One region of the Anoxybacillus ayderensis genome, then DNA from elsewhere that is predicted to be linked to it. Evidence: predicted binding sites of a transcription regulator. Region 1 holds the regulator's gene; each other region holds the start of a gene.
The links. Region 1 encodes Rex, which represses fermentation and respiration genes when NADH is low (regulators of the CRP and FNR family bind a similar motif). Its sites were predicted from a motif close to TTGTGAAATATTTCACAA; they were not measured.
Positions count from the first base shown of each region.

Region 2: a site for Rex is predicted at 1,429-1,446, ahead of HNR63_RS11515 (TIGR04053 family radical SAM/SPASM domain-containing protein). Genes of this name have one in related genera too.
Region 3: a site for Rex is predicted at 1,127-1,144, ahead of HNR63_RS05770 (formate/nitrite transporter family protein). Genes of this name have one in related genera too.

Region 1 covers NZ_JACDUV010000013.1:6,161-9,375, reverse strand. The annotation lists gene HNR63_RS13510 (ABC-F family ATP-binding cassette domain-containing protein) at 1-1,123, opposite strand, end outside; gene HNR63_RS13505 (redox-sensing transcriptional repressor Rex) at 1,351-1,986, shown strand; gene HNR63_RS13500 (YdiK family protein) at 1,996-2,169, opposite strand; gene HNR63_RS13495 (CPBP family intramembrane glutamic endopeptidase) at 2,166-2,903, opposite strand; gene groES (co-chaperone GroES) at 3,129-3,215, shown strand, end outside.
Region 2 covers NZ_JACDUV010000007.1:172,865-176,079, reverse strand. The annotation lists gene HNR63_RS11520 (aldo/keto reductase) at 1-241, shown strand, start outside; gene HNR63_RS11515 (TIGR04053 family radical SAM/SPASM domain-containing protein) at 269-1,411, opposite strand; gene HNR63_RS11510 (undecaprenyl-diphosphate phosphatase) at 1,533-2,357, opposite strand; gene HNR63_RS13940 (hypothetical protein) at 2,563-2,694, shown strand; gene katG (catalase/peroxidase HPI) at 2,925-3,215, shown strand, end outside.
Region 3 covers NZ_JACDUV010000003.1:224,308-227,522, forward strand. The annotation lists gene speE (polyamine aminopropyltransferase) at 78-926, opposite strand; gene HNR63_RS05770 (formate/nitrite transporter family protein) at 1,170-1,994, shown strand; gene purU (formyltetrahydrofolate deformylase) at 2,086-2,985, shown strand; gene HNR63_RS05780 (replication termination protein) at 3,147-3,215, shown strand, end outside.

The DNA.
Region 1 (3,215 bases):
GGAGTTGTTTGATAATCGTTTTTAAAAGAGTCGATTTTCCAATTCCATTTGGTCCAATGAGTGCGATGCTATCACCGCGAGTGACACGGAATGATAGGTTTGTTGCGATGATGTGATCATAACCAATGGCTAAATCGGTAGCTGTTAACACGTCGTTTCCGCTTGGTCGTTCAATTTCGAAGCGAAACGATGCCGATTTTTCATCGCCGAGCGGCTTTTCAATGATATTCATTTTTTCTAATTGTTTTCTTCTGCTTTGCGCTCGCTTTGCCGTCGATGCACGGGCAATATTTCGTTGAATAAAATCTTTTAATTTCGAAATTTCTTCTTGTTGTTTTTCATACAGTTTCAGTTGTTGTTCAAATTGTTCCGCCCGTTGTTGTAAATAACTCGTATAGTTTCCAACGTATTTTTTTATTTTCGTGCGTGATAATTCATACACTTGTGTCACGATTTGATCAAGAAAATAGCGGTCGTGTGAGACGATAAGAATGGCTCCATCATAATTTTTTAAATATTGTTCAAGCCATTGTAATGTTTCCATATCCAAATGGTTTGTTGGTTCGTCTAAAATCAACAAATCTGGTTTAGCAAGAAGCAGTTTGCCGAGCGCTAATCGTGTTCGCTGTCCACCGCTTAACGTAGATATTTTTGTTGTGTAGTCATACTGAGAAAAGCGGAGACCATGAAGCACAGAACGAATATCGGCTTCATATTGATAGCCACCTTTTTCTTTAAATTCCGTTTGTAAACGGTCGTAATGTTCAAGTAAGCGCTCATAGTCGGCACCGTGCAAGCTCATTTGTTGCTCTAGGTCACGCAATTGTTTTTCCATTTGTTGAAGCGGGGCAAACACATCGAGCATTTCTTCCCAAATGGAGCGATGGGCGTGCAAACCAGTATATTGGTCTAAGTAACCAATTGTTACGTGCTTCGGTTTGATCACTTCTCCTGTGTCATACGACAATTGGCCGGCAATGATTTTTAATAATGTCGATTTTCCTGCCCCATTTCTTCCCACTAACGCAATACGGTCTTTTTCTTGTATTTCAAGCTTAATGTCTGATAAAACTTGTTCCGCCCCATATGATTTGGATAGTTGATTTACTTGTAAAATGATCATCATTTTTCACCTCAATCTTCTTTTGATAGTGTAACGTACTTTCTTGATGTTCGGCAACACTAGTGTGCGAATAACAAATTTGACAAAAATAATAATAAAGGGTACAAAGGAAAGACAGAATGAGAAAAATAGTGTATAGTTTAAAAGTGGGGAGAACTTTTCAGACGTATAGGAGAGAAAAATGAAAGCGCTAACTATTTGTGAAAGGAAATGTGGGGGATTGACTCGTGAATAATGAACAACCAAAAATTCCGCAGGCGACCGCAAAGCGACTACCGTTGTATTATCGTTTTTTGAAAAACTTGCATGCATCAGGAAAGCAGCGTGTATCTTCAGCGGAGTTAAGTGAAGCCGTAAAAGTCGATTCAGCAACGATTCGCCGTGATTTTTCATACTTTGGTGCGCTTGGAAAAAAAGGATACGGTTATAATGTGAATTATTTGCTGTCGTTTTTCAGAAAAACGTTAGATCAAGATGAAACGACAGAAGTAGCGTTGTTTGGGGTTGGTAATTTAGGAACGGCATTTTTGAACTACAATTTTAGCAAAAACAATAATACGAAAATCGTGATGGCGTTCGATGTAGATCCAGATAAAGTCGGAACGGAAGTAGGTGGCGTTCCCGTTTATCATTTAGATGAATTGGAAGAAAAACTAGGTGGGATTACGGTAGCGATTTTAACCGTTCCAGCCCAAGTTGCCCAACCGATTACTGATCGACTTGTCCAAAAAGGCATTAAAGGAATTTTAAACTTTACGCCTGCTCGCCTGCATGTGCCTGAACACATTCGCGTTCATCATATTGATTTAGCGGTCGAATTGCAGTCACTTGTTTACTTTTTAAAACATTATGGAAATGAGTGAACCTCCCGTTCATGAGCGGGAGGTTTTTTTCAATAAAGAACGAATAGCTGTGCCAAAATCTAATGTAGCAATAAGGATAAATAGCATCGTTGTGACGTCCCAAATGCCATCGTCAGCGCTATCGACAGCAAAATAAGTGAATAAAATGCCCATTAAAAAGTAAAACAACGGTTCAGACTTCATGAAAACAGCCTCCAAATCACGAATTGCATTTGTTCTGCTTCCCTCATTATTTTTTCAATTTCCTCAGCAAATAACGTTTGAATGACAACGACAAATGTGTTCATCAGTACATGTGCTGCAATAGGTACGAGAATACGCTTTGTTTTCACATATAAGAAAGCAAATACGAATCCCATCGTTGCATAAAGAAGCAAATGTTCAAACTCTAAATGAACGACAGCAAATAAAAGGGAACTGACAGTCGCCGATAAAAGAAAGTTATATTTTTGATACAGCGTTCCAAAAATAATTTTTCGAAAAATGATTTCTTCTAAAATCGGTCCGACGATCGAAGTGACGAGCATAAGCGCTGGTGTTAGCTTCACCATCTCAACGATGCGTCTCGTATTTTCGGACCCCATCTCGACGCCAAATACGTGCATCTCAATATTTGCTGCGATGCCTTGAGCGAAAAGGGCAAGAAAGAACCCTCCAATTCCCCAAAAAATTGACGTTCCAATAGATGCTTGATGGCGATCGTATGAGTATTTCATATCTTCTCTCATGAAATAAAGAACGAAAAGAAAAGCGATCGAGAAGCTAATGACAGCCCAATAACCTGAGGCAATGGATAGGGCGATTTCTTTATTTGATGTGTCAACAAACCCGCTATGTGCAAGCAAAGGAACGCCAATTAAACTAGATAACTGCATGGCGATGTATGTAATAATGACATACCAATATTGCTTTTTCACGTGTTCAACCCCTTTTGACAAAATGAGTACTTTTTCATTTTACCATATTTTTTGTATGAATTTCGAAAGGAAAGACATAATGAAAAAGGGAAAGATTTAGTGAAAAATTTTTAACTTCCTACTTGCAAAATTGAAAAAAGTTCATTAATATAATAAGTGTGTTAGCACTCAATGATGATGAGTGCTAATAACGGAACGAAAATCTAATTAAGGAGGTCGTTTGCCGTGTTGAAGCCACTAGGTGATCGTATTGTCATTGAATTAATTCAAACTGAAGAAAAAACAGCGAGCGGAATTGTTTTACCAGACACA
Region 2 (3,215 bases), on a different contig from region 1:
GTTAAACGAACCAACGCTTGTCGACATAGCACAAAAATACGAGAAAACACCAGCTCAAGTCATTTTACGTTGGGATTTACAACACGAAGTCGTCACTATTCCAAAGTCTGTCACGCCTCAACGAATTGCTCAAAACGCAAACATTTTTGACTTTACTTTAACAAAAGAAGAAATGGATGCGATTGACGCGCTAAACGAAAACCGCCGCATCGGTCCCGATCCGGATAACTTTGACTTTTAACATACATAAACCCGAACAGCGTCCGCATTAAGCGAACACCGTTCGGGTTTTTTCTTTTCTCATCCCTAAAGGAACATATACACAAAACGGTTCACTTTCCATGTAATCACCTGTGACTGCATAGGCGCGAGCGCGGGATCCGCCACAAACGTAGCGAAACTCACAAATGCCGCATTTTCCTTTATATAAGTCTGGTTGGCGCAACTGTTTCATCACTTCCGATTCACGATAAATATGCGATAACGGTTGCTCGCGTACGTTGCCGCATACGATCGGAAGCAAGCCGCTTGGCATGACATCTCCTGTATGTGAAACGAAAACGAAACCGTTGCCGTCATTGACGCCTTTTGGCGCTCGTTTTAAGCCGTCAATCATTGAAGCATGATCGGTCGTAATCGCATGCTCATAACGAATATCCCCTGCTTCAATTCGTTTTTCGCGCATTTTTTGTTGAATGACAACACGACGATAATGTTGTGCTGCTGTCGTTTTTATATCATACGGTGCCGTTTTACTTAACTCATACAACCAACGGAACACTTGTTCATGTTCCTCCGGGCTAATGCAATCGCCCATTTGTCCTCGCCCGGTTGGCACAAGTAAAAAAATGTACCACATTACTGCCTTTAACTCTGCAACTAATTTTGCCATTTGTTCTAAATGATCGTAGTTATAACGCGAAATGACTGTATTAATTTGTAATGGCATATGTAGCTCATTTAAATAACGAATGTTTTCAATCGTTAAATCAAACGAACCCGGTGTACCGCGAAATCGATCATGAATGTCAGCCGTCGGTCCGTCTAAACTAAATGCCCAGCGCGACAGCCCAATCTCTTTTGCCTTTTTCATTTTTTCTTTCGTCACATTTGGTGTCGCACTCGGTGTAATCGAAACGCGCATCCCTTTTTTCGTCGCATACGATGCAAGATCAAACAAATCTTCGCGCATCATACAGTCGCCACCTGTAAACACAAGCATCGGATTGTTCATTTCATATATGTCATCGATAAGCCGAAGCCCTTCTTCGTGCGTTAACTCACGCGGATCTGGGACAGGTTGGGCATCGGCGCGACAATGTACACATTTTAACTGGCAAGCTCTTGTCACTTCCCAAATGACGATAAACGGATTTTCGTTATAATCTACCGCACGCGCATGTTCATGCATATGTCATCACCAGCTTTTCGTGTTATTTTTCACATTCATTATAGACTTATTTTTTGACCATGCGTTCGTGCGTTTTTGACGATTTTTTTAAACAAAAAAATCTCCACAAAAATCGTGGAGATTACGCAAAATAAACCATATAAATAACTGCCGCAAGCACGATGCGATAAATGGCAAATGGCACAAGGCGAACGCGGTTAATTAAACGCAAGAAAAAGCGAATAGCTAACAACGCAAAAACAAAAGCACTAATAAAACCGACAATGAAAAATGGTAAAGCATCCATCGTAATGTACTGCCAGTTTTTTAACAACGAAATGGCGCTTGCTCCAGCCATAATTGGCACAGCCATAATAAATGTAAAATCGGCGGCAGCGCGATGACTCATTCCGACAAGTACGCCACCTGAAATGGTCGACCCCGAACGAGAAAACCCTGGCCAAAGGGATAAGCATTGGACGAGACCGACAATGAAAGCTTGCTTATACGTTATATCATCTACTGTTTGCGCTACTTTCGTTCGTTTTCCGAAACGGTCTGCTGCGATCATCAACAACGCTCCAAGCACGAGCCCAATGAGCACCGTTTCCGTCGAAAACAAATGTTCATCAATATAGTCTTCAAATAAAACACCTAACACCCCGGCAGGTAAAAGACCGATAAAAATGTGCATAAGCGTCAACCGCGGTCCTTTTCTCACTTCGCCTTTTCGTAAATAAAGCAATTCGAAAAATTTATCTTTAAACACTACAACAGCAGCTAAAACAGAACCGAGCTGAATGACGACTTTAAACGTATTCGCCCCATACTTTCCTAAAAAGTCGCTTGACTTTAGCCACATATCATCAACGATAATCATATGACCTGTCGATGAAACAGGCGCAAACTCTGTCACTCCTTCGACTAGCCCTAAAATGAGCGCTTTCATTAACTCGATTATATGCATGTATGTTCATCCTTTCTAAAACGGTAAAATATGTATAATCCCTTCCATTTGCCTACTCTATTGTACTACAAACCTTCCGTTTCTACTACATGTACATAAAAATCGTATCATTTTTTAAAATAATTATATAACAGTTGTTGATTTTTTTGTTTCTGTTATAATACAATATAACTAATAAAAGAAACGTGCGAAAGGAGTTTTGTTTATGGATATGTACACAAAAGCTTATCAAAGATACGTTGAAAAATGCAATGAGTTTGGAATCGAGGCGATTGACTTAATCGAATTTATTCGCAACTTAACAACTGAACAAGTGAAACATATGTTGCAACATTAAAGATTGGAGTGAAACGATGAACGTAAATGCGGACGTAGACGTATAAATCCCCCATTTTATTCTGCCAACAGAATGAAATGGGGGATTTTTATAATTTTTAAATAAAAATATCTTTTTTACTTTACTATCAAATATTAATTTAATATAATTCTAATATGATAATTATAATCACTATCATATGAACTGCTAGCATCATGTTTCATTTATATGTAGGGAAGGAGAATAAAAGAATGGAAAACAAATGCCCATTCCATGGAAGTGTGACGAGTCATACTTCAAACAAAACAACAAACAAAGACTGGTGGCCGAATCAACTAAACTTAAGCATTCTTCATCAACACAACCGAAAAACGAATCCCCATGACGAAACGTTCGATTATGCAGAGGAATTTCAAACACTTGACTATTGGGCGTTAAAAGAAGATTTACGTAAACTCATGACGACAAGCCAAGATTGGTGGCCTGCCGACTATGGTCATTATGGACCGTTATTTATTCGCATGGCTTGGCATTCTGCAGGG
Region 3 (3,215 bases), on a different contig from region 1:
ATAATAGTAATCATTACGTTTTGTATCGTAATATAAAAAAGTCTGTTTGTCAACAATCGTAGCCGGAATGATCCCGACTACGATTGAAGATGTTCTTTCATAAATTGTGGGAGACGGAAGCATTGGTTTAATACATCAGCATTTGCGTATTTCGTTTGTTTTGAGAATGTGTTGAGTCGCTCAAATGAAATAGGTTGTTTACCACCGAGCGTAAAGCTCCATAGCCCGCCAGGATATGTTGGAACAGTAGCTGTATATACGTGTACATGCGGGAATAAATGACGAATATTTGTATATGTTTGTTTCAATACGTCCATATGAAAAATAGGGGATTGGCTTTGACAAACCATCATTCCATCTTCTTTAAGCGCTTCATGCACACTTTTGTAAAAATCGTATTCAAATAATACTTGTGCAGGGCCGATCGGGTCGGACGAGTCAATAATAATGACATCATACGTATTCACGTGATCTTTCACAAATTGAACCCCATCTTTATATATATATTGCACACGCGGGTCCGAAAGATTTCCAGATACTTCAGGTAAATGTTCTTTACATGCTTGAACAACAAGTTCATCAATTTCGACAAGATGTATTTCTTCTACCTCTTCATATTTCGCCACTTCACGAGCTGCGCCACAATCGCCCCCGCCAATAATTAAAACTTTCTTCGGCGACGGATGAAGAGAAAGAGGAACATGTGCAATCATCTCGTTATAAATATGACCATCAATGGAAGTGGTTTGTACAACTCCGTCAAGTACGAGCATTCTTCCGAAGTCGTATGAGTCTAAAATCATTACATGTTGAAATGGTGAACGTTCTGAGTAAATGATTTCTTTAATGCGATAACTAATTTTTAAATTTTCACGTTCATCTTCTGTTAACCACAACTCACCGTTTTGTTCCTTTATGTAGTTCATAGCTTCCTCCTCTAACAACGTATTTTACACCTTTTTTATATTAATATATTTCTGTATAGATTTGCAAAGGGTGAGAACAATATGTGCAAAAATTGCAATAGTCTTTTTGTTCGCAATCGTTTACAAAAATAAAGTGTTGACAGTTCTTTTAACATTTACATAAATTCGTTGAAAAACGTAAGGAAGAGGAGTAGGATAAAGTGTGAAAAACATCACAAAAATAGAAAGAGAAGTGAGGAAATGATGGATGCTTTACAAACATGTAAAGAGCTCGCATTAAAGAAGCGATCTATTTTGCAAAAATCACTGCTTCAATACATGATTCGTGCTGCTTTAGCAGGTGTATATATCGGTTTTGCTCTTGTTCTTTGTGTTCGGGTTGGTCAATACTTTTACGAAACACATTCACCAGCCACTTATTTAGTAAGCGGCATTTTCTTCGGGATTGCTCTTGTACTGATCATGTATGGTGGGGCAGAATTGTTTACAGGAAATACGATGTACTTTACCGTTAGTACCCTGCAAAAAGAAACGACGATTGGAGACACCCTTCGTAACTGGGTCGCATGTTATAGCGGGAATTTGCTCGGTGCTATTTTCTTTGCTTTTTTAATTGCACAGTCAGGGATTTTTCATGATCTTCCGATGGATCATTTACTATTTGCGATTGCATTGAAAAAAATGCATGCAACAACGTTACAACTGTTTGTGAAAGGGATTTTGTGTAACTGGCTCGTTTGTTTAGCTATTTTTATCCCGATGCAAATGAAAGAAGATATCGCAAAAATGTTCGCCATGATTTTAATCGTTTTCGTCTTTTTTGCTTCTGGATATGAACACTCGATCGCAAATTTTGTTATTTTCTCCCTTGCATTAGCTGTTCAACATCCTGATACGATTCATGTGGCAGGAATGGTTCATAACATCATACCTGTAACGCTCGGTAATATTGTCGGTGGTTCATTATTTATGGGCGCGTTATACACGTACCTTTCATCTTCTTCTGCTAAACAATCTGCTCCCATATGGAAAGGAGCTTTTGGCGTACGAAAAATAATGAATAAGTAAGAAAAATAGTCGGGATATGTTCTCGACTATTTGTTTATTTGTTATAATAATGGCTATTATTTATTTCATCGTTTTATAGGGGGGAGTTATGATGCATTTTCAACAAAAACATGCGCAAAAGTTTATGGACAAATATAAACATCGGGCACGCTTGCTTATTTCATGTCCGGATCAACCGGGAATTGTTGCAGCGGTTACAACTTTTTTGTATGAACAAGGAGCCAATATTGTTGAGTCGAGTCAATATTCGACAGACCCTGAAGGTGGTACATTTTTTTTACGAATTGAGTTTGATGCTCCGAATATATCGGAACGAAAAGAGGAGATGGAGAGAAAGTTCACAACGATTGCACAACGTTTTTCAATGAAATGGCGATTGAGTCTACATACGCATATAAAAAAGGTAGCGATATTCGTTTCAAAAGAAGAACATTGCTTATTAGAGTTATTGTGGGAATGGCAAGCGGGTGAATTGCTTGCAGATTTCGTCCTCGTCATCAGCAACCATGAACAAATGAGAGAAACGGTAGAGTCATTCGGTATCCCGTACTACTACATACCAGTGACAAAAGAAACAAAACAAGAAGCAGAAGAAAAACAAATACAGTTGTTAAAGGAACATGATATTGATGTCATTGTGCTTGCTCGTTATATGCAAATTTTATCACCTCGTTTTGTCGCAACCTTTCCAACGCAAATTATTAATATTCACCATTCGTTTTTACCAGCGTTTATTGGCGCGCGACCATATGAGCAAGCTTATCGACGTGGAGTGAAACTCATCGGCGCCACGTCCCATTATGTAACAGATGATTTAGATGAAGGACCAATTATTGAACAAGATGTGGAACGAGTCGATCATAAACATCATGTAGAAGACTTGAAACGAATTGGACGCATGATCGAAAAAACAGTCCTCGTTCGCGCATTAAAATGGCATTTAGAAGATCGTGTTATCGTTCATGAAAATAAAACAATTGTATTCAAATAAAGAAGAGGAGTTACTCTTCTTCTTTTTTGTAAAAAATTGATATCATAAAACTATGTTCTAAATAAAAACTGAATAAAAATAAAAATGTTCAATTATAATGGAAATATAGAAGGATTTTTCTTTTGAGTAAAGAATGTGTCATATGAGAGGAGGAGGAAAAGATGAGCGAAAAAAGAAAACCGAGCGGATTTTTATTAAAGCAACGCGCATTTTTAAAGCTATATTTAATT